3 regions of the Streptomyces sp. NPDC029151 genome follow, and region 3 is predicted to be linked to each of the others. Evidence: riboswitches for the same ligand, from Rfam matches in the RefSeq annotation. Region 3 holds a riboswitch; each other region holds the start of a gene.

Region 1 (6,281 bases), on a different contig from region 3:
CGGGGACCGGCTTCCCCGTGATCGTGAGGTGCTCGGGCCCCGGCAGCCCGCCGGGCAGGTCGGCCAGCAGGATCTCGCGGGTCGTGGAAGGCAGGACAGCGGCCATGTCGGGGCTCCTGAACGGATTCGAGGGTGAGCGTGGGCCGTGCCGGCCGGACCGCTCCGGCTGTCGGCGCCCAGACGCTAATCCCTGACGCGCGCGTCAAAGGCACGAGCGTCGACGCGTACCGCCGCGACCGCGGCCCGTGTGGTGGGTGTTCATGGCGTCCGCCGGCACCGCACAGCTGCCGGCGTCCAAGCGCTGCACCAGTTTCCGTGCATGCCGTCCATGGTGCGGCCGGCCATCAGGGCCCAGCGGTCGATGCCGAGGGCGTCGGGCAGGCAGGCTTCCGCAGCGACCTGATCGCTCTGCGGCCGAAGAGGTGGCACCCCAGTGTCGTTCGTCGGGACGCATGGAGCACGGTCCAGCACTGCCCCGGCAGCCGCCCAGCACACCGGCACCTCGTACGCCCCGGCATCGGCGGAAGCGGTGGCCGTCGGCGAAACGGCTCCCGGGTGTGGATCCCATGCCTCACGGCGGCTCCCGCGGACCGGGGCTCATCGGCCCGCCTCGTGCAGCAGCGCGGAGGCGGGCCGCCAGCCCAGCTCGGGCGCGATCGAGTGCCGTACGTCGTGCAGGATCTGCTCGTAGTCGGCCCGTTCGAACTCGTAGGGCAGCTCCAGGCGCAGCTCCGAGACGGCCGCGACCACGGGGTCAGCGGTCAGCTGCTCCAGGATCTGGTCCGAGGTTCCCACCACGTCCGGGGCGAACAGGGTGCGCTTCGGGCCCTGCGGCGCCAGGGTGCGTGCGTGCCGACTGGCCGCGTACTCACGGTAGCGGGCCCGGGTCGTCGCGTCCGCGCTGTCGAACGGCACGATCACCCGTCCCAACGCCACCCGTGGAGAGCGGTCGCCGGTGATCAACCGCCGGTGTTCGGAGAGCAGGGCGAGCTGGGCCGTGGTGAAGTCGTCGGTGCCCTCACCCGTCACGATGTTGCCGCTGAGCAGGTTCAGGCCGTGCTCGGCGGCCCAGCGGATCGAGCGCAGACTTCCCCCGCCGTACCAGACCCGGTCCACCAGGCCGGGGGCGTGCGGCTGCAGGCGCGGCCGCTGGGTGTTGCCCGGCGACCGGATGACCGTGTCGGGGTCGCCGAGATAGTCGCCGCGCAGGTGGTCGATGACACGGGCGATCCTGCCGTACGACAGGTCGAAGCTGTGCCAGTCCCCGTCGTGGACCAGGTCACCGAGGAGTTCGGCGTGCGGCATGCCGGTGCTGAAGCCGGCCTGCAGGCGGCCGCGGGACAGTACGTCGGCGAGCGCCAGGTCCTCGGCGAGGCGGAACGGGTTCTCGTACCCGATCGGGATGACCGCGGTCCCCAGTTCGACCCGCTCGGTGCGCTGGCCGGCGGCGGCGAGGAACACCGCGGCCGAGCCGACACCGTGTTCGAGATGGCGTTGCCGGATCCAGGCACCGTCGAAGCCGAGCCGTTCGCCGTACTCGAACAGCCGCAGGGTTTCCTCCAGGCCGGTGTACGGGTCGTCATCGGCGAAGTTGCCCGGGGTGAGAAAGGCCAGCGAGCTGATCGTGGGTGTGCTCATGCGGTGTCCGCCCTCTACGTCGTGGTCCCCTCGGTGGCGCAAGGTGTTCAGGAGCCGCCCCGCTCACGGGGGATCTTCTCCCCGGCCTCGATCGCCACGGGCAGCCGGTTCTCTGCCGGCGGCAGCGGGCAGGTGGCCAGATCGGTGTAGGCGCACGGCAGGTTCGCCGCCCGGTTGAAGTCCAGGACGACCGTGCCGTCGGCGGCGGGCGGGGGCGAGGCGAGGGCCCGGTTGGCGGCGTAGGTGGTCACCCCGGACGTCGCGTCGGTGAACAGCACCAGCAGACTCCCCGGGCTGTGTCCGGGGAACGCGGTGAGGGCGTGGGACCGCCCGTCCAGTTCGAACTCGACCCGGCCCGGCGCGTCGTACACGTGCTCGAGGCCCTCGACCGCCGCGCCCACGGTCGTCGGTCGTGGCTCGTCGAAGGCCGTGTAGCGGCCGGTCACCGTCCAGCGGGGATGCGGGGCATAGGCGGGCGTGCCGGTGAAGGCGGTGCGCAAGGGGTTGTCCGGGTGCCGGGGACGGACGATGTCGTGTCCGCCGCGCTTGGCCACCTCGATCACGGCGTCGCCCCAGACCGCGTTGACTCCGCCGCGCTCCGGGAGCACCCCGAAGCGGTGCTCGCCGCGGACGGGGGCGCCGTCCACGACCAGTTCCTCACCGTCGTCGAGGATGACGACGACCCCGTCTGCCCCGGTCGACCAGGCGCCCGGAGCGTCCGGGAGACGCTGCGGCTCCTCACCCAGCCAGTGCAGCCCGGTGATCGCGAGGAACCCGTGCGGGGCGGCGAGTCCAGCTTCCTGCCTCGTGTGCCATTCCTGCCAGTCGCGGGTGAAGGCGGACAGGTCTGCGGTGGTGTCGTGAACGGTCATGCGGGCTCCCTTGCTTGCATCGGCGGGGATGCGGCCGTGGCATGGCGGCCGCGGGGACCACCGCGAGCAGCTCGCGGATGTCGCTGTGGCGGAGGTGGGTGAACACGAAAGCCCTCGTGGGGCCGGGGCGGGCACGACAGAAGAGCGCCGCGGGCGTCGAACAGCGCTGAACGTCCTCAGACAGCCGGCGGGACGCGGTCAGCCATGACACAGACAGCTGGTGATGCGCTGCAGATCGATGTGGCGTCGGCGGGAGAACCGGGAGAAAGCCGCCGCACACACGAGGGAGGGACCGGGGACGCTGCTGTACAACACGCTCACCCCTCTGTCCCAGGCCCCTGCCACGGCGCCACGCGCTTGCCGGATCGGCGACCCGGCCGGGCTTTCACCTGGAGCACCCCACCGCGCCGGAGGGTTGCCGGTCAGCAAGCCAGGGCTTGACGCTGACACTCGATGCCGGTTGAAAAGCTACCCATCGCCGTCGCGGCCCGTCAATGCCGAGAGACGAGCCGTCACTTCGTCCCGACAGGTACTCGGTAACGGGCGTATGGCGGGGACGCGAAGCCGTGATTGCAATGTCAGGGAGGCGATCTCCTTCTGTTGACCGGGGATTGGGGCGTGGATAGCGTCCCCGGCATGCCGATCTCCCTGCGGTTCACCCGGCGGCGCGCCGTTGATCTGCTGCGTGTCGCCGCCGCGCTGTGTAACTGACTGTCCCTCACCTGCGCCCCGGTCAACAGCAGTCACCGCACATCCGCGAGGGAGTACCCGTGCACCCGCTCACCACCCGCCGCTCCGCCCTGAGGGCGCTGGGCTCGGCCGCCCTGCTGGCCGCCTTCGTCACCGTCCCGTCCGCCACGGCTGCCGTGGCGGGCGAACGCACCTCGCGCCCGTCCGTGGCGCTCGACTGGTACGACCTGACGGCCGCCACCATCGCGGCCGCCGGCGCCGCCACCCAGATCACCAACAACCGTACCTGGGCCATCAGTTGGCTCGCGGCGGCCCGAGCCACCCGCGAGGTGCCGCCCGGCGTCGACCGGAGGGACTTCCAGGACGCGGCCCTGGCGTCCGCCGTACACGACGCCTTGCTGGCCCTGGTCCCGTCCCGCGCCCAGGACCTGGACGCCGCGTTGCGAACCACTCTGGACCGCGTCCCGGACGGGTCGGCCAAGTCGAAGGGTGTGGCGGCCGGTGCGCGCCAAGCACGGCTGGCCCTCGCTTCCCGCGAGGGCGACGGTCTCGACCCGGCCTCGGTCAACGCGCCCTTCACCGTGCCGCCCGCGGCTCCCGGCGTGTGGCAGCCGACGCCGCCCGCCTATGCCCCCGCCGCACAGTACGGCAACCGGCTCGCGAGACCCTTCCTGCTGGACGGCCCCGACCAGTACCGGCTGCCCGCACCGCCCGCCCTGGACTCCGCGCGCTACCGTGCCGACCTGGCCGAGGTGCGGGCGTACGGGGCCGTGGACAGCACCGTGCGCACAGCGCTGCAGACCGAGACCGCCACCTTCTGGCTGGGCTCCTCACTGACGCTGTACACCGAACCGCTGAGGGTGGCCCTGGCCCGGTCGCCACGCTCCGTCCCCGCACGGGCCGCGCTGGTGGCGCTGTTCCACATCGCCCTGGTGGACACGCAGATCGCCACCTCCGACACCAAGTACGCGTACCTGCGCTGGCGCCCCGTCACGGCCGTCCGCGCCGGCACGATCGACCCCGACCCCGACTGGACGCCGCTGCACGTCACGCCGGCCCACCCCGACTACCCCAGCGGCCACAACACCTATGCGGGCGCGGCGGAAACGATCCTCACGGAGCTCACCGGGCCGCGGACCGCACCGTTCGAGCTGACCAGCCCCACCGCCCCCGGAGTGACGCGCACCTACACGGCCTGGAGTCAGCTGTCCCAGGACAACGAGGACGCCCGCGTCTACTCCGGCATCCACACCCGCTCGGCCGACGTGGCCGGCCTCGCCCTCGGCAAGCGGGTGGCAGGGCACGCGCTGCGCAACGCGGAACGTCTGTTCGGCGTGTCGTGAACGATCCGGGATGCGGCCACCCGGCGGCCCCGACCCGCACCTCGTTACTCGACGAGCTGGTGGACCGGTCACGGTGCGGCGCGTTCGGCGCCGTCCACGGCGAGCGCGAAGCGCCGGCGCGGCCCCCGTTCGGCGGTGGGCGCGAGGCGGGCGGTGGGGGCGCTGGGACGGAGAGCGCCCGCGTCCGTCTCGTGCAGGGGCTCCGTACGCGTCGTACACATCAGGTCAACAGGACCCGGCTGGTGCCCAGCAGGGTGTCACCGGTGATCGCCGCCCGGACCTGCCGGCGCCGGTTGTGTGCCGGGAAGTGACCTGCCGGCGTTCGTGCCCCTGATGCCGCGTCAGTCAGGTCGGCGGCCGAGGTCCGGAGCCTGCTTGCCCGAGTGGAGCGACGTTCCTCACAGTCATCGACTCCGACGCGTGCCGGTGTACAGTGAAGACCGCCCTTGACCTGCACAAAGCAGGCAGGGAGCCGTCTTCCAGGAGTTCAACATGCTGCGCACCATGTTCAAGTCCAAGATCTAGCATTTGGACGTTTGCGCGAGTCAGTGGCGTGGAGACGGGGTTTGGTCAGCAAACGGTCAGCATCAGCCTCTTGGGTTGTTCGTGGAGGCATACCAGCTGGCGGTCGCGCATGGTGCTGACACAGGCGGCTTGCCGGTGCGCCATGACAACCTCTGCCACGCAGCCCGAAGCAGTCCGACCTCAAACTTCCTAGCGTCGGCAGGAGTGTTTCGCTGGGCGAGAGGACTCGAACGTGGCCGACCCGTCACTAGGTGAGCGCCCACCCGCTATAGCGCGTCGGCTTCCCGGTCGGGCGAAGCGGCGCACGGACGTCCTGATCCCGGTGCCGTCATTGATTCCGGTCTCTCCGCTGGCGCCGAGGTGGTCGATGACCTCGGGGAGGGTGCGGATCTGGATGCCGAGATCATGCCTTGGAAGGCCATGTCGTGAAAGCGCGAGGCTAGGGCCTGACGCCTTACCCGTCAGGCGCGGAGGGGCGACGGCCAACAGAGTTCCGGCCAGCGGCGTTGCGGGTCCAGTGAGAGCCAGCCGTAGCGGTCGTGGTATGCCCGCGAGCCGAAGTAGACGGCGACTCGGGGACTGCCCTGCATCCGCTGGTAGGAAACGTGACTGTGGATGCCCTGCTCGCGCTCCAGCGGCCGGCTCGCGAGGGCGTTCAGGCACTGTTCGTACGCTTCGGTCGGCAAACCGCTCCGGACGAGGAAGTCCCTGATGCGGTGGTAGGCAATGAGATCGTTGTCGATGTACGGCTGGATCGGCAGGTGCAGAGCGGTGCGCTGCAGCCTGTTGGGATCCTCCGCGGTCAGGTGGTAGGCGCTGTAGACCGGGCGCCACGACAGGGAAGTCTGTTCGCCTAGGACTGCTCCGACGAAGGCCGCCCACTCACCCCGTGTGGACGGATCCACCGCCGCGCATCGGGCGTCGAGTTCCGTCGGCGTCGCGTTGAAGTGCTTGATGTAAATCTTCACTCTCGCTGTCGGCCCGGCGAAGAGATCGAGCGAGAAGTGGCTGAACACGTCCTCGGGGCCGCACATTGCCAGTAGGGGCGGCACCACGGCGTCGAAACCGAGGCGGCCGAGGGCTTCGGAAACCGTCGTCGCGGCGCGTGTCCGGCCCCGAGCCAGGGGGTTGAGGTAGAGCTTGAACAGCGGCGGGCTGTCGACATCGAATCCGACGGCGTGCGCCGTGGCCGCGTGCAAGGCGTCGTCGACCG
Region 2 (6,281 bases), on a different contig from region 3:
GCAACATCAAGGACAAGCGCGAGCTGGCGTGGTCGCACGAGGGCATCGTCGCGTACTCGAAGATCTGCACCCACGTGGGCTGCCCGATCTCGCTGTACGAGCAGCAGACCCACCACGTGCTGTGCCCGTGCCACCAGTCCACCTTCGACCTCTCCGACGGTGCCCGAGTGATCTTCGGCCCCGCCGGCCACGCCCTGCCGCAGCTGCGCATCGGCGTGGACAGTGAGGGTTACCTCCAGGCGCTCGGCGACTTCGAGGAGCCCGTCGGTCCTGCATTCTGGGAGCGCGGATGAGCACTACACCGAACGAAACGCCTTCATCCGCCGCTGCCGCGGCGGGCCGCTCCCGCGGGAAGGCACCGGCCGGCGAGCGCATCGCCGACTGGGCCGACGGCCGGCTCGGGATCTACTCCCTCGCCAAGGCCAACATGCGCAAGATCTTCCCCGACCACTGGTCGTTCATGTTGGGCGAAGTGTGCATGTACAGCTTCATCATCATCATCCTGACGGGTGTCTATCTGACGCTGTTCTTCCACCCGTCGATGAACGAGGTGGAGTACCACGGCAGCTACGTCCCGCTCCAGGGACAGCTGATGTCCGAGGCGTTCAGCTCGACCCTGCACATCTCCTTCGACGTGCGCGGCGGTCTGCTCATCCGGCAGATCCACCACTGGGCCGCCCTGATCTTCCTCGCCGGCATGTTCGTGCACATGATGCGCGTGTTCTTCACTGGCGCGTTCCGCAAGCCGCGTGAGATCAACTGGCTGTTCGGCTTCCTGCTGTTCGTCCTCGGCATGTTCACCGGCTTCACCGGTTACTCGCTCCCCGACGACCTGCTCTCCGGCACCGGTGTCCGCTTCACCGAGGGCGCGATCCTGTCCATGCCGATCGTCGGCACGTACATCTCGATGTTCCTCTTCGGCGGCGAGTTCCCCGGCCACGACTTCGTCGCCCGGTTCTACTCGATCCACATCCTGCTGCTGCCGGGCATCATGCTCGGCCTGATGGTGGCGCACCTGATCCTGGTCTTCTACCACAAGCACACGCAGTTCGCGGGTCCCGGGAAGTCCGAGAAGAACGTCGTCGGCATGCCGCTGCTGCCGGTGTACATGGCCAAGGCCGGAGGCTTCTTCTTCCTGGTCTTCGGTGTCATCGCGGCCATCGCGGCGGTCGCGCAGATCAACCCGATCTGGGCCATGGGCCCCTACCGTCCGGACCAGGTGTCCACCGGCGCCCAGCCCGACTGGTACATGGGCTTCGCCGAGGGTCTGGTCCGCTACATGCCGGGCTGGGAGATCAACTTCTGGGGTCACACGCTCGTCCTGGGCGTGTTCATCCCGCTGGTGCTCTTCGGTCTCGTCCTGGCGGCGATCGCGGTCTACCCGTTCATCGAGTCCTGGGTCACCGGCGACAAGCGCGAGCACCACATCCTGGACCGCCCGCGCAACGCCCCGACCCGTACCGCGTTCGGTGTCGCCTGGGTGACGGTCTACATGGTGGGCCTGGTCGGCGGTGGCAACGACCTCTTCGCCACCCACTTCCACCTGTCGATCAACGCCGTCACCTGGTTCGTCCGGATCGCCTTCTTCGCCGGACCGGTCATCGCGTTCATCGTCACCAAGCGGATCTGCCTCGGCCTGCAGCGCCGCGACCGCGACAAGGTGCTGCACGGTCGCGAGACCGGCATCATCAAGCGGCTGCCGCACGGTGAGTTCATCGAGGTGCACGAGCCGCTCAGCCAGGAGCAGCTGCACACGCTCACCGCGCACGAGCAGTACCGGCCGGCCGAGATCGGTCCGACGGTCGACGAGAACGGTGTCGAGCGCAAGGTGGGTGCCTCGGAGAAGCTGCGCGTCAAGCTCTCCAACGCCTACTACGGCGAGGACAACCAGATCCCGAAGCCGACCGTCGAGGAGTACAAGGAGATCACGAGCGGCCACGGCCACCACTGATCCCCGCGTCGCCACGCCACGCCGAAGGGCCCCGTCCGTAACCCGGACGGGGCCCTTCCCCGTGCCCGGGGCTGGATAGGGTGGTCCACGACGGAGCAGGAATCTGTACGAGGAGCGGCTGATGAGCGCTGTGACCCCCGCTGGAGGCGACACCGCGGCGGGCCGCTCCTGGCCCGCCCTGCTGAACGGTCTGCTGGACGGCCGGGACCTGTCCGCCGACGACACGGCCTGGGCGATGGACGTGATCATGCGCGGGGAGGCGACCGACGCGCAGATCGCCGCGTTCATGGTGGCGCTGCGGGCCAAGGGCGAGACGGTCCAGGAGATCACCGGACTCGTGCGGACCATGTACGCGCACGCGAACGTCATCGAGGTGCCCGGGCCGGCCGTGGACATCGTCGGCACCGGCGGTGACGGCGCCAAGACGGTGAACATCTCCACCATGTCCTCGATCGTCGTCGCCGGCACGGGTACGAAGGTCGTCAAGCACGGCAACCGCGCCGCGTCCTCCGCCTCCGGCTCCTCCGACGTCCTGGAGAAGCTCGGGATCAACCTCAACCTGACTCCGCAGCGGGTCGCCGAGGTCGCCGAGGAAGCCGGCATCACCATCTGCTTCGCCGTCCGGTTCCACCCGTCGCTGCGCCATGTGGCCCCGGCCCGGGCCCAGTTGGGCATCCGGACCACCTTCAACGTGCTGGGCCCGCTCACCAACCCGGCCCAGGTGCGGGCGCAGGCCGTCGGGGTGGCCGACCCCCGGATGGCGCCGATCGTCGCCGGTGTCCTCGCCGAGCGGGGCAACTCCGCGCTGGTGTTCCGGGGCGACGACGGCCTGGACGAGCTGACCGTCACGGCCCCCTCCCGGGTCTGGGTGGTCCGGGACGGCAAGGTGACGGAGGAGACCTTCGACCCGCGGGACGTCGGCCTCGACCTCGTCCCGGTGGACGCCCTGCGCGGCGCCGACGCCTCCTACAACGCGGAGGTGGCCCGCCGGCTGCTGGACGGCGAGACGGGCGCCGTACGGGACGCCGTCCTGCTGAACTCGGCGGCGGCCCTGGTGGCCCTCCGGCCGACGGACGCGCCCCTCGCCGAGCAGCTGCGGGCCGGCATGGCGCAGGCCGCGGAGTCGATCGACTCGGGCGCCGCGAAGCGGACCCTGGACCGCTGGGTGGCCGTCAGCAACGCCTAGGCCCCGGGCGTCGTCCCGCGATCCGGACACGGGTTGCGGGACGACGATCACATCGCGTACGTTCCTGTACCAGGTCATGAGTGACAGTCATGAGGCCCCGGCCGACTGTCCGGCAACCCTCCGTCCGTGGCGGGGTGCCCCGGGTGAAGACCAGGTCGTGCACAGCAAGGTGCACGGCAAGCGCGGATCCCTCACGAACCCAGGGATCCTGGTCGTCGAGGAGTCTTCCGTGAGCAAGCGAATGCGTTAGGGCCGCAGAGCCCCGCCTCCGCACACCCTTTCTCTCTTCTTCGTCTTCCCCTCGTCTCACGGGAGTTCCGCCATGTCCGTCTCCAGCGCTGCCTCCGACCAGACCGTTTGCACCCCTCTGCCCGTTCTGGGGCGAGATGTCACCGTCCCGCTCGTCACCGGCGGCGAGGTCACCTACGCCGCCCTGGACTACGCGGCCAGCGCCCCCGCGCTCCAGCGCGTCTGGGACGACGTCGCCGCGTACGCCCCGTACTACGGCAGCGTCCACCGCGGCGCGGGCTACCTCTCCCAGCTCTCCACGGACCTGTTCGAGAACGCGCGGACCACGGTCGCCGACTTCCTCGGCTGCCGGCCCACCGACCAGGTCGTCTTCACCCGCTCCACGACGGACTCCCTCAACCTCCTCGCCCGGGCGGTCCCGGCCGACTGCGAGGTCTTCGTCTTCGAGACCGAGCACCACGCGTCCCTGCTGCCCTGGCGGGACGCGCGGGTGACCTGCCTCGACGCCCCGCGCACTCCGCGGCAGGCCGTTCAGACCCTGGAGCGGGCCCTCGCCGACCGCGACCCCCACGGCCCGGCCCTGGTCTGCGTCACCGGCGCCTCCAACGTCACCGGCGAGCTGTGGCCGGTGCGCGAACTGGCTGCCGCCGCGCACGCCCACGGCGCCCGCATCGTCCTGGACGCCGCGCAGCTCGCCCCGCACCACCCGGTCTCCGTCACCGACCTCGACGTCGACTGGATCGCCTTCTCCGGCCACAAGCTGTACGCCCCCTTCGGCTCCGGTGTCCTGGCCGGCCGCGCCGACTGGCTCCAGGCGGCCGAGCCGTACCTCGCGGGCGGCGGCGCCAGCCGCAAGGTCACCCGGCGCGAGGACGGGGGAGTGGCCGTCGAGTGGCACGACACCGCGGCCCGCCACGAGGCCGGCTCCCCGAACGTCATCGGCGCCTACGCCATCGCCTCGGCCTGCAAGGCCCTGACCGAGGCCGGCTGGGACACCCTGGTCGCCCGCGAGCAGCACCTCGTCCGCGTGGTCCGCGAGGGCCTCGCCGAGGTCCCCGGGGTGCGGATCCTCTCCCTCTTCGGCGACGACGCCCCGCGGGTCGGCGTCCTCTCCTTCGTCGTCGAGGGCTGGAACAGCTCCCACTTCGCCGCCGCCCTCTCCGCCGAGTACGGCATCGGCGTCCGTGACGGCCTCTTCTGCGCCCACCCCCTGGTCCGCACCCTCCTCGGCAGCGACCCCCAGAGCCAGGGCGAGTGCGGCGCCCCCGAGGCGGCCCCCGGCGAGAAGTCCCTCAACGCCATCCGGGTCAGCTTCGGCGCCGGCACCCCCGACGAACACGTCGAGCGCTTCGTCGACGCGGTGCGGGAACTGGTGCGGGACGGCGCCAAGTGGCGGTACCGCACGGAGGACGGCCGCTGCGTCCCGGCGGTCTGAGACCGGCGTGAGCGGCGGCGCCCCGCGGGGCGCCACCGGACGCGCGGGACACCACGCCGGCCCCGCCCGCGCGGTACCCGCGGACCCGGCGGACGGCCGGGCGGCGCCCCCCGGTCCGAGGGCGCCGCATACACTCCCCCTGGCAGCAGCTAGACCGGGGGGAGCACGGAGTGCACGCGCTGCGCGCAGCTGACCCGCGCCAGATCGGCCCGTACACCGTCACGCACCGGCTCGGCGCCGGCGGCATGGGCGAGGTCTACCTCGCCGAGTCACGCACGGGCCTCAGACTCGCGGTGAAGGTGGTGCGGGCCGAGCACGCCGAGGACCGCACCTTCCGCGCCCGGTTCCGCCACGAGGTCCGCGCCGCCCAGACCGTCGGCGGCGCGGGCACGTACACCGCACGGGTCGTGGACGCCGACACCGAGGCCGAACGCCCCTGGATGGCCACGGAGTTCGTGCCCGGCCCGAATCTGCGGGACGCGGTCCTGGACCACGGCGCGCTGCCCGGCCCCGCGGTCCGGATCCTCGCCGCCGCGCTCGGCGAGGCGCTGGCCGCCATCCACGCCAGGGGGCTGGTCCACCGGGACCTGAAACCGTCGAACATCCTGCTCGGCCCGGACGGCCCCCGGGTCATCGACTTCGGGATCGTACGGGCCCTGGAGGCCACCGCGCTGACCCGCACCGGCGCGGTCGTCGGCTCGGTCGGCTACGTCTCCCCGGAGCAGATCCGCAACGGGGGCCAGGTCGGCCCGCCGAGCGACGTCTTCTCCCTCGGCGCGGTCCTCGCCTACGCGGCGGGCGGCCGGGAGCCCTTCGGCGAGGGGCAGGACTCGGTGGTCCTGCTGCGCATCCTCACCCGTGACGTCGATCTCTCCCATGTCCCGGAGGACATCCGTCCGCTGGTGGCGGCCTGTCTGCGCGAGGACCCGCTGGAGCGCCCGGAGCCGGCCGAGGTGGTGGCGGGCGCCGGCTTCACCCCGCAGACGCTGCGCACGGCCGTCCGCCCCGACTGGTACGGCCCCGCCGCGCGGCCCCGCCCGGCCACCGACGACCGCCCCAGCGGAGTGGAGTACCTGGCCCCCGTCCCCGCCGACCCCACCAGCCCCGGCTCACCCGCCCCGGCCCCTGCCGTCGCCGCCGCCCCCGGGGACCCCGCACCGGCCCCCGCTCCCGCCGACGCCACCGCCCCCGACTCACCCGCCCCCTTCCCCCGTCCGGGCCCCGTCGCCCCCGGCCGCCGCCGGGTGCTGAGGGCCCTCGCCGGCGGGGCCGTCGTGGCCGGGGCGGGTGCCGGCGGCTGGCTGCTGCAGCGGGGCACCGGCACCGAGAGCCTGCACGCCAGCTACCGCTCGTCGCAGGCCTCGGTCCCCGCCGTGGCGGCGAGCGGGAGCGCCGACCGGCCCGCGGTGCTGCGCTGGACCTACGACCTCGGCGGCATCGGCGGCCTGGACGGAGCGTGC
Region 3 (6,281 bases):
CGAGAATTCTGGACGCGAGGGGTCAGGAATCTGGGGAGAATTCACCCGGATTCGGGGCAAGTCGGGCTCCATAAAAGCCGCAAAAGCCACAGAGAACCCGCACACTTTGGCTACTTCTTGTCGGGGCGCGCGGCATGTTTTCCGGGCCCGCGACCCGGGGGTCCCGGCCGTGTTCCCCAACTCTACCGCGCTCAATCACACAGAATTGCCCCCTCCGCTTCTCTCACGGAGAGGGCAATCCGACAGACACTCGGTAATCGACGTTACCGAAGGTAATGAGCGGACATATGGACGGCTCAGCCGCCCGCGACCGCCGGAATGATCGACACGCCGGCGCCGTCCGGGGTCACCGTCTCCAGGCCCTGCTCGAAACGGACGTCGTCGTCGTTGACGTACACGTTCACGAAGCGGCGCAGCTTGCCCTGGTCGTCCAGCACGCGCGCGGCGATGCCCGTGTGGTTCTTCTCCAGGTCGGCGATGACCTCGGCGAGCGTCGCGCCCTCGGCGGCGACCTCGGCCTGCCCGCCGGTGTAGGTGCGCAGGATGGTGGGGATGCGAACGGTCACGCTCATGCGGTCGGACCTCCGGTCGGGTTCACGGGTGCGGCGGGGCGGTGCCCCAGGGGGGCGGGGCTGTGACGAGTGTGCGGCTGCCGCCGCGCGGGCGCGACCGGCCCCCACCGGCCGGCGGGGTGTGTGCGGCCTCCCGGCGCGGCGCCCGTCATGCGAGGCCGGCCTCTCGGAAGGAGTCCAGGGTGGGGCGGATCGTGGCGGTCAGGCCGGTCCCGGCCACCGCGTCCAGGGTCTTCAGGCCGTCGCCGGTGTTGAGGACGACCGTGGTCTTCGCCGGGTCCAGCAGGCCCGCCTCGAGCAGCTTGCGGGTGACGCCGACGGTCACCCCGCCGGCCGTCTCCGCGAAGACGCCCTCGGTGCGGGCCAGCAGCTTGATGGCGTCCACGATCTCGGCGTCCGTCACGTCCTCCACGGCACCGCCGGTGCGGCGGGCGATGTCCAGGACGTACGGACCGTCGGCCGGGTTGCCGATGGCCAGGGACTTGGCGATGGTGTCCGGCTTCTGCGGGCGGACCACGTCGTGGCCGGCCTTGAAGGCGGTGGACACCGGGGAGCAGCCCTCGGCCTGCGCGCCGAAGATCTTGTAGGGCCTGTCCTCGACCAGCCCCAGCCTGATCAGCTCCTGGAGCCCCTTGTCGATCTTCGTGAGCTGGGAGCCGGAGGCGATCGGGACGACCAGCTGGTCGGGCAGGCGCCAGCCCAGCTGCTCGGCGATCTCGTACGCGAGGGTCTTGGAGCCCTCCGCGTAGTACGGCCGCAGGTTGACGTTGACGAAGCCCCAGCCCTCGCCGGCCGGGTCGCCGATCAGCTCGGAGCAGAAGCGGTTCACGTCGTCGTAGTTGCCGTCGATGCCGACCAGCTCACCGCCGTAGACCGCGGCCATGACGACCTTGCCCTGCTCCAGGTCGTGCGGGATGAACACGCAGGAGCGGAAGCCGGCCCGGGCGGCGGCGGCGCCGACGGCACCGGCCAGGTTGCCGGTGGAGGAGCAGGAGAGGGTGGTGAAGCCGAAGGCGCGGGCGGCCTCCAGGGCCTGGGCGACGACCCGGTCCTTGAAGGAGTGGGTCGGGTTGCCGGAGTCGTCCTTCACGTAGAGCCCGCCGGTCACGCCCAGCTCGCGCGCCAGGTTGTCGGCCTTGACGAGCTTGGTCCAGCCGGGGTTCAGGTTGGGCTTGCCGGCGACGTCCGCGGGCACCGGCAGCAGCGGCGCGTACCGCCAGATGTTCGCGGGACCGGCCTCGATGCGACGGCGCAGTTCCTCGGTGTCGTAGGCGGAGAAGTCGTAGGCGATCTCGAGCGGGCCGAAGCACTCCTCGCAGGCGAAGACCGGGCCGAGCGGCACCCGGTGGCCGCACTCGCGACAGCTCAGTGCCGCGGCGGGGCCGAGGTCGACGGTGGATTCGCTGGAGGTTGCAACTGTCTGCACAGCCATGTGAGGCGAGGCCCTTTCTCCTCATCTTCCTCACGACGCATCTCGCCGTGAGACGGATTTGGCACCTTCCCTAGCCGGGAGCCTCGCTGTGAAAGACGAGAATCGGCTGGAGGGTTGCCGGGGCTTCATCGGGCCGTGTCCCTCTGCCCCTCTGGATGAGCGGTATGCGGTTGTGAACGCCGGCCGACCCCCGACATGCGATGGTCATCGGCGTTGTTCAAGACTGTAACCGAAGGCCAGGACAGTTGAGATAGTCGTCCGAACCGCGAGATGGATCACACGGTGGCGTGTGGTCGTGACAGTGAGGAGCCGCCGACCGTGCTGGAAGAAGTCGAGCGCTGGCTGAGCACCCGCTCCTGGTCCGTGGCCGACCGCCCGCTGCACCAGGTGCTGGCCGCCAAGCAGCGCACCGGCCAGACGATCAGCGTCGTCCTGCCCGCCCTCAACGAGGAGGAGACCGTCGGCGACATCGTCGCGGTCATCCGGCACGACCTCGTGGAGCGGGTGCCGCTCGTCGACGAGGTCGTGGTCGTCGACTCCGGCTCCACCGACCGCACCTCCGAGGTCGCCGCCCGCGCCGGCGCCCGGGTCGTGCACCGCGACGACATCCTGCCGCGCATCCCCGCCGTCCCCGGCAAGGGCGAGGTGCTGTGGCGCTCGCTGCTGGTGACCGGCGGGGACATCGTCTGTTTCATCGACGCGGACCTGAGGGAGTTCTCCTCCGACTTCGTCACCGGGATCGTCGGCCCGCTGCTCACCGACCCGGACGTCGACCTGGTCAAGGGCATGTACGACCGCCCGCTCGCCGGCGGTGCCGGGCAGGGCGGCCGGGTCACCGAGCTCATGGCCCGTCCGCTGCTGAACATGCACTGGCCGCAGCTGGCCGGGTTCGTGCAGCCGCTGGGCGGCGAGTACGCGGCCCGCCGCTCCCTGCTGGAGCAGCTGCCGTTCCCCGTGGGCTACGGCGTGGAGCTGGGCATGCTGGTCGACGCGCTGCACCTGGTGGGCCTGGACGCGCTGGCCCAGGTCGACGTGGGCGTGCGCAAGCACCGGCACCAGGACGGGCAGGCACTCGGGAGGATGGCGGCGGCGATCTACCGCACGGCCCAGCTGCGGCTCGCGCGCGGGCACCTCGTCCGGCCCTCCCTCACCCAGTTCGAGCGGGGGCAGGACGGGTTCGAGCCGCGTACCTACTCGGTGGACACCGAGGAACGGCCGCCCATGGTGGAGATCGCGGAGTACGCCGAACGGAAGGTGGCGTGAACGTGCCGTATACGGTCCTTCCGCCTGGCGAGCCCTACGTTTGAGGGTTTGGGGGCCGGGCTAGGTTGAGGCGTATGGCTTTCACGCGTGCTGCTGGTGACAAGGCTCAGGTGCTGGTCGCGTCGAATCGCGGCCCGGTCTCCTATCAGGTGGGCGAGGGCGGTGCGCTGCACGCCAGACGGGGCGGCGGCGGCCTGGTCTCGGGGCTGTCCGCCATCGGCTCGGACGCGGGCTCGGTCTGGGTCTGCGCCGCGCTCGGCGACGGCGACCGGGCGGCGGTGCGGCGCGCGGACGGCGGGCTGCTGCCGGCCGAGGACACCGGCGGGCAGCGGGTGCGGATGCTCGACATCGACGCGACCGTGCACGCCGAGGCGTACAACGGGATCGCCAACTCGGTGCTGTGGTTCGTCCACCACATGCTGTACCAGACCCCGCTGGAGCCGGTCTTCGACGCGGAGTTCCGCCGGCAGTGGGGGTCGTACGAGGCCTACAACCGGGCGTTCGCCGAGGCGCTGGCGGAGGAGGCCGCCGAGGGCGCGGCGGTGCTGATCCAGGACTACCACCTGGCCCTCGCCCCCCGGATGCTCCGCCGGCTCCGTCCCGACCTGCGCATCGGCCACTTCTCGCACACCCCGTGGGCGCCGCCGGACTACTTCCGCGTCCTGCCCGACGACATCGCGGCCGAGCTGCTCGGCGGGATCCTCGGTGCCGACCGGGCGGCGTTCCTGACCCGGCGGTGGGCGGACGCGTTCACCGACTGCTGTCACGCGGTGCTCGGGCCCGGCATCCCGTCCGGCACCCGGATCGGGGTGCACGGGCTCGGCGCGGACGCCGACTTCCTGCGCGAGCGGGCGCACCGGCCGGACGTGGACGAGCGGATGGCGGCGCTGCGGGAGGAGATCGGGGAGGGCCGCAGGACGATCGTCCGGGTGGACCGCACCGAGCTATCCAAGAACATCGTGCGCGGGCTGCTGGCGTACCGGCAGCTGCTGGAGGACCACCCCGAGTGGCGGGAGAAGGTCGTCCACGTGGCCTTCGCCTACCCGTCCCGGCAGGACCTCGCCGTGTACCGCGACTACACCGCCGAGGTGCGGCGGGTCGCGGACGAGATCAACGAGCGGTACGGCACGGCGGGCTGGACGCCGGTCGTGCTGCACGTGAAGGACGACTTCGCCCGCTCCCTGGCCGCGTACCGGCTGGCCGACGTGGCCCTGGTGAACCCCATCCGCGACGGCATGAACCTGGTCGCCAAGGAGGTCCCGGTCGTCTCCGACGCGGGCTGCGCGCTGGTGCTGTCGCGGGAGGCGGGGGCCTACGAGGAGCTGGGCGAGGACGCGTTCACGGTGAATCCGTACGACATCGACGGGACGGCCCGGGCCCTGCACGAGGCGCTGACCCTGCCGGCCGGCGAACGGGCGGAGCGCTCGAAGCGGCTCGCGGCCGCGGCGACCGCGCTGCCGCCGGCCCGGTGGTTCCTGGACCAGCTGGAGGCGCTGACCTCTCAGCCGAGCTGAGCGGCCAGTGTCCTGAGCAGGTCCACGACCCCCTCCGGGCCGTCCACCACCAGGTCGGCGCGTTCCGCCAGTTCCGTGACCTCGCTGCTGCCGCTGCACACCAGCAGGCCGGGGGTGCCCTCGGCGCGGAGTTCCTCGACGGCGGCGAAGGCGGGCAGGTCGCCGAGGTCGTCGCCGGCGTAGACGACGCTGCCGGCCTTCAGGGCGCGGGCGTGGTCGAGGAGGGCCACGCCCTTGTCCATGCCGGGCGGGCGCAGCTCCAGGACCATGCGGCCGGGCTCCACGATCAGGCCGTGCCGGGCGGCGAGGTCGGCGAGGGGGGTGCGCAGGGCGTCGAACGCGGCCTGCGGGTCGGCGGCACGGCGGGTGTGCACCGCGAGCGCCCGGCCCTTCTCCTCGATCCACGTGCCCTCGCCGGCGCCGGCGCGCCGGAGCACCCCGGGCAGCTCGGCGCGGACGGCGGCCACTCCGGGGTGCGGGGGCGGCGCGGTGACCTCGCCGGTGGCCGCGTCCCAGCGTTCGGCGCCGTAGTGGCCGAGGACGGTGAGGTGCTCCAGGCCGGGGGCGTCGGCGAAGCCGCCGTAGCGGACCGCGACCTCGGGCGGGCGGCCGGTGATCACGGCGACGGAGGCCACCCGGGGCGCGAGCGCGGCCAGCGCGGGTACGGCGCCGGGGTGCGCGCGGGCCTGCTCGGGGTCGGCGACGATGGGGGCGAGCGTGCCGTCGAAGTCGAGGCCTACGAGCGCGGCGCGGGGCTCGGCCAGCAGTGCGTCGAGTCCGTCCCGGCCGGCTCGGGTGCGCGGGGTCGGCAGGGAGTACCGGGGATCCGTGGTGTGGGTGCCCATACGGCGACCCTATCCAGGAGGGGCCCGGTCCACTCCTCAGCGCTCCGCGCGGCGGGCCTCGCGTACGCGGCGCAGGCGGTGGACCGTGACGGGGTCGTGGGCGAGGGCGCGCTCGTCGTCCAAAAGGGCGTTGAGCAGCTGGTAGTAGCGGACGGGGGTCAGGTCGAGTTCCTCGCGGATGGCCCGTTCCTTCGCGCCGGGGCCGGGGAAGGTCCGGCGCTCCAGCGCGAGGATGGCTTTTTCGCGGGTGCCCAGTTCCATGCCCGCCACGGTAGCGGCGGGCACGGACAACGGGTCGGTCTACTCGGCGTGGGTGCTGTCGGCCGCCGTGGCCGACGACTGCAGGCGGGTCAGGACGCCGGCGGGGCTGCCGCCGGGGGCGACGGCCTGGCCGATGTTCTGCTTGACGGCCGCGCTGATCGCCGCCCAGGAGGTCTTGCCGACGGGGTACAGCTCGGAGGTGGGCAGCTGCTCCAGGAAGGGGCGCAGGGCCTTGTCGCGGGACGCGTTCGACGCGTCCATCGTGTTGGAGGCGGAGCCGGTGACCGGCAGCAGCCCGTACTCCCGGGAGAAGTCGAGGACGTTCTTCTCGGTGTAGACGAAGTCGAGGAAGTCGCCGATCTGGTCGGCGTGGCCGTTCTGCTTGAAGCCCATC

What was found. Region 3 has a riboswitch for S-adenosylmethionine ahead of thrC (threonine synthase). Riboswitches for the same ligand answer to the same signal wherever they lie in the genome.
Region 1: another riboswitch for S-adenosylmethionine. It lies ahead of ACZ4VF_RS02165 (putative leader peptide); the one in region 3 lies ahead of thrC (threonine synthase).
Region 2: another riboswitch for S-adenosylmethionine. It lies ahead of ACZ4VF_RS09760 (aminotransferase class V-fold PLP-dependent enzyme); the one in region 3 lies ahead of thrC (threonine synthase).

What each region holds. Positions count from the first base shown of each region.
Region 1 covers NZ_JBVHWQ010000001.1:533,358-539,638, reverse strand. The annotation lists gene ACZ4VF_RS02180 (hypothetical protein) at 1-106, opposite strand, end outside; gene ACZ4VF_RS02175 (LLM class flavin-dependent oxidoreductase) at 598-1,638, opposite strand; gene ACZ4VF_RS02170 (DUF1684 domain-containing protein) at 1,686-2,510, opposite strand; gene ACZ4VF_RS02165 (putative leader peptide) at 2,709-2,792, opposite strand; SAM riboswitch class IV at 2,859-2,968, opposite strand; gene ACZ4VF_RS02160 (putative leader peptide) at 3,147-3,221, shown strand; gene ACZ4VF_RS02155 (vanadium-dependent haloperoxidase) at 3,281-4,543, shown strand; gene ACZ4VF_RS02150 (hypothetical protein) at 4,612-4,764, opposite strand; gene ACZ4VF_RS02145 (tryptophan dimethylallyltransferase family protein) at 5,530-6,281, opposite strand, start outside.
Region 2 covers NZ_JBVHWQ010000002.1:442,605-448,885, reverse strand. The annotation lists gene qcrA (cytochrome bc1 complex Rieske iron-sulfur subunit) at 1-293, shown strand, start outside; gene qcrB (cytochrome bc1 complex cytochrome b subunit) at 290-1,951, shown strand; gene trpD (anthranilate phosphoribosyltransferase) at 2,073-3,137, shown strand; SAM riboswitch class IV at 3,210-3,326, shown strand; gene ACZ4VF_RS09760 (aminotransferase class V-fold PLP-dependent enzyme) at 3,460-4,821, shown strand; gene ACZ4VF_RS09755 (protein kinase domain-containing protein) at 4,992-6,281, shown strand, end outside.
Region 3 covers NZ_JBVHWQ010000006.1:441,858-448,138, forward strand. The annotation lists gene ACZ4VF_RS24390 (MoaD/ThiS family protein) at 297-572, opposite strand; gene thrC (threonine synthase) at 721-2,004, opposite strand; SAM riboswitch class I at 2,023-2,166, opposite strand; gene ACZ4VF_RS24400 (glucosyl-3-phosphoglycerate synthase) at 2,323-3,267, shown strand; gene ACZ4VF_RS24405 (alpha,alpha-trehalose-phosphate synthase (UDP-forming)) at 3,342-4,781, shown strand; gene otsB (trehalose-phosphatase) at 4,769-5,626, opposite strand; gene ACZ4VF_RS24415 (DUF3263 domain-containing protein) at 5,663-5,887, opposite strand; gene ACZ4VF_RS24420 (ABC transporter substrate-binding protein) at 5,927-6,281, opposite strand, start outside.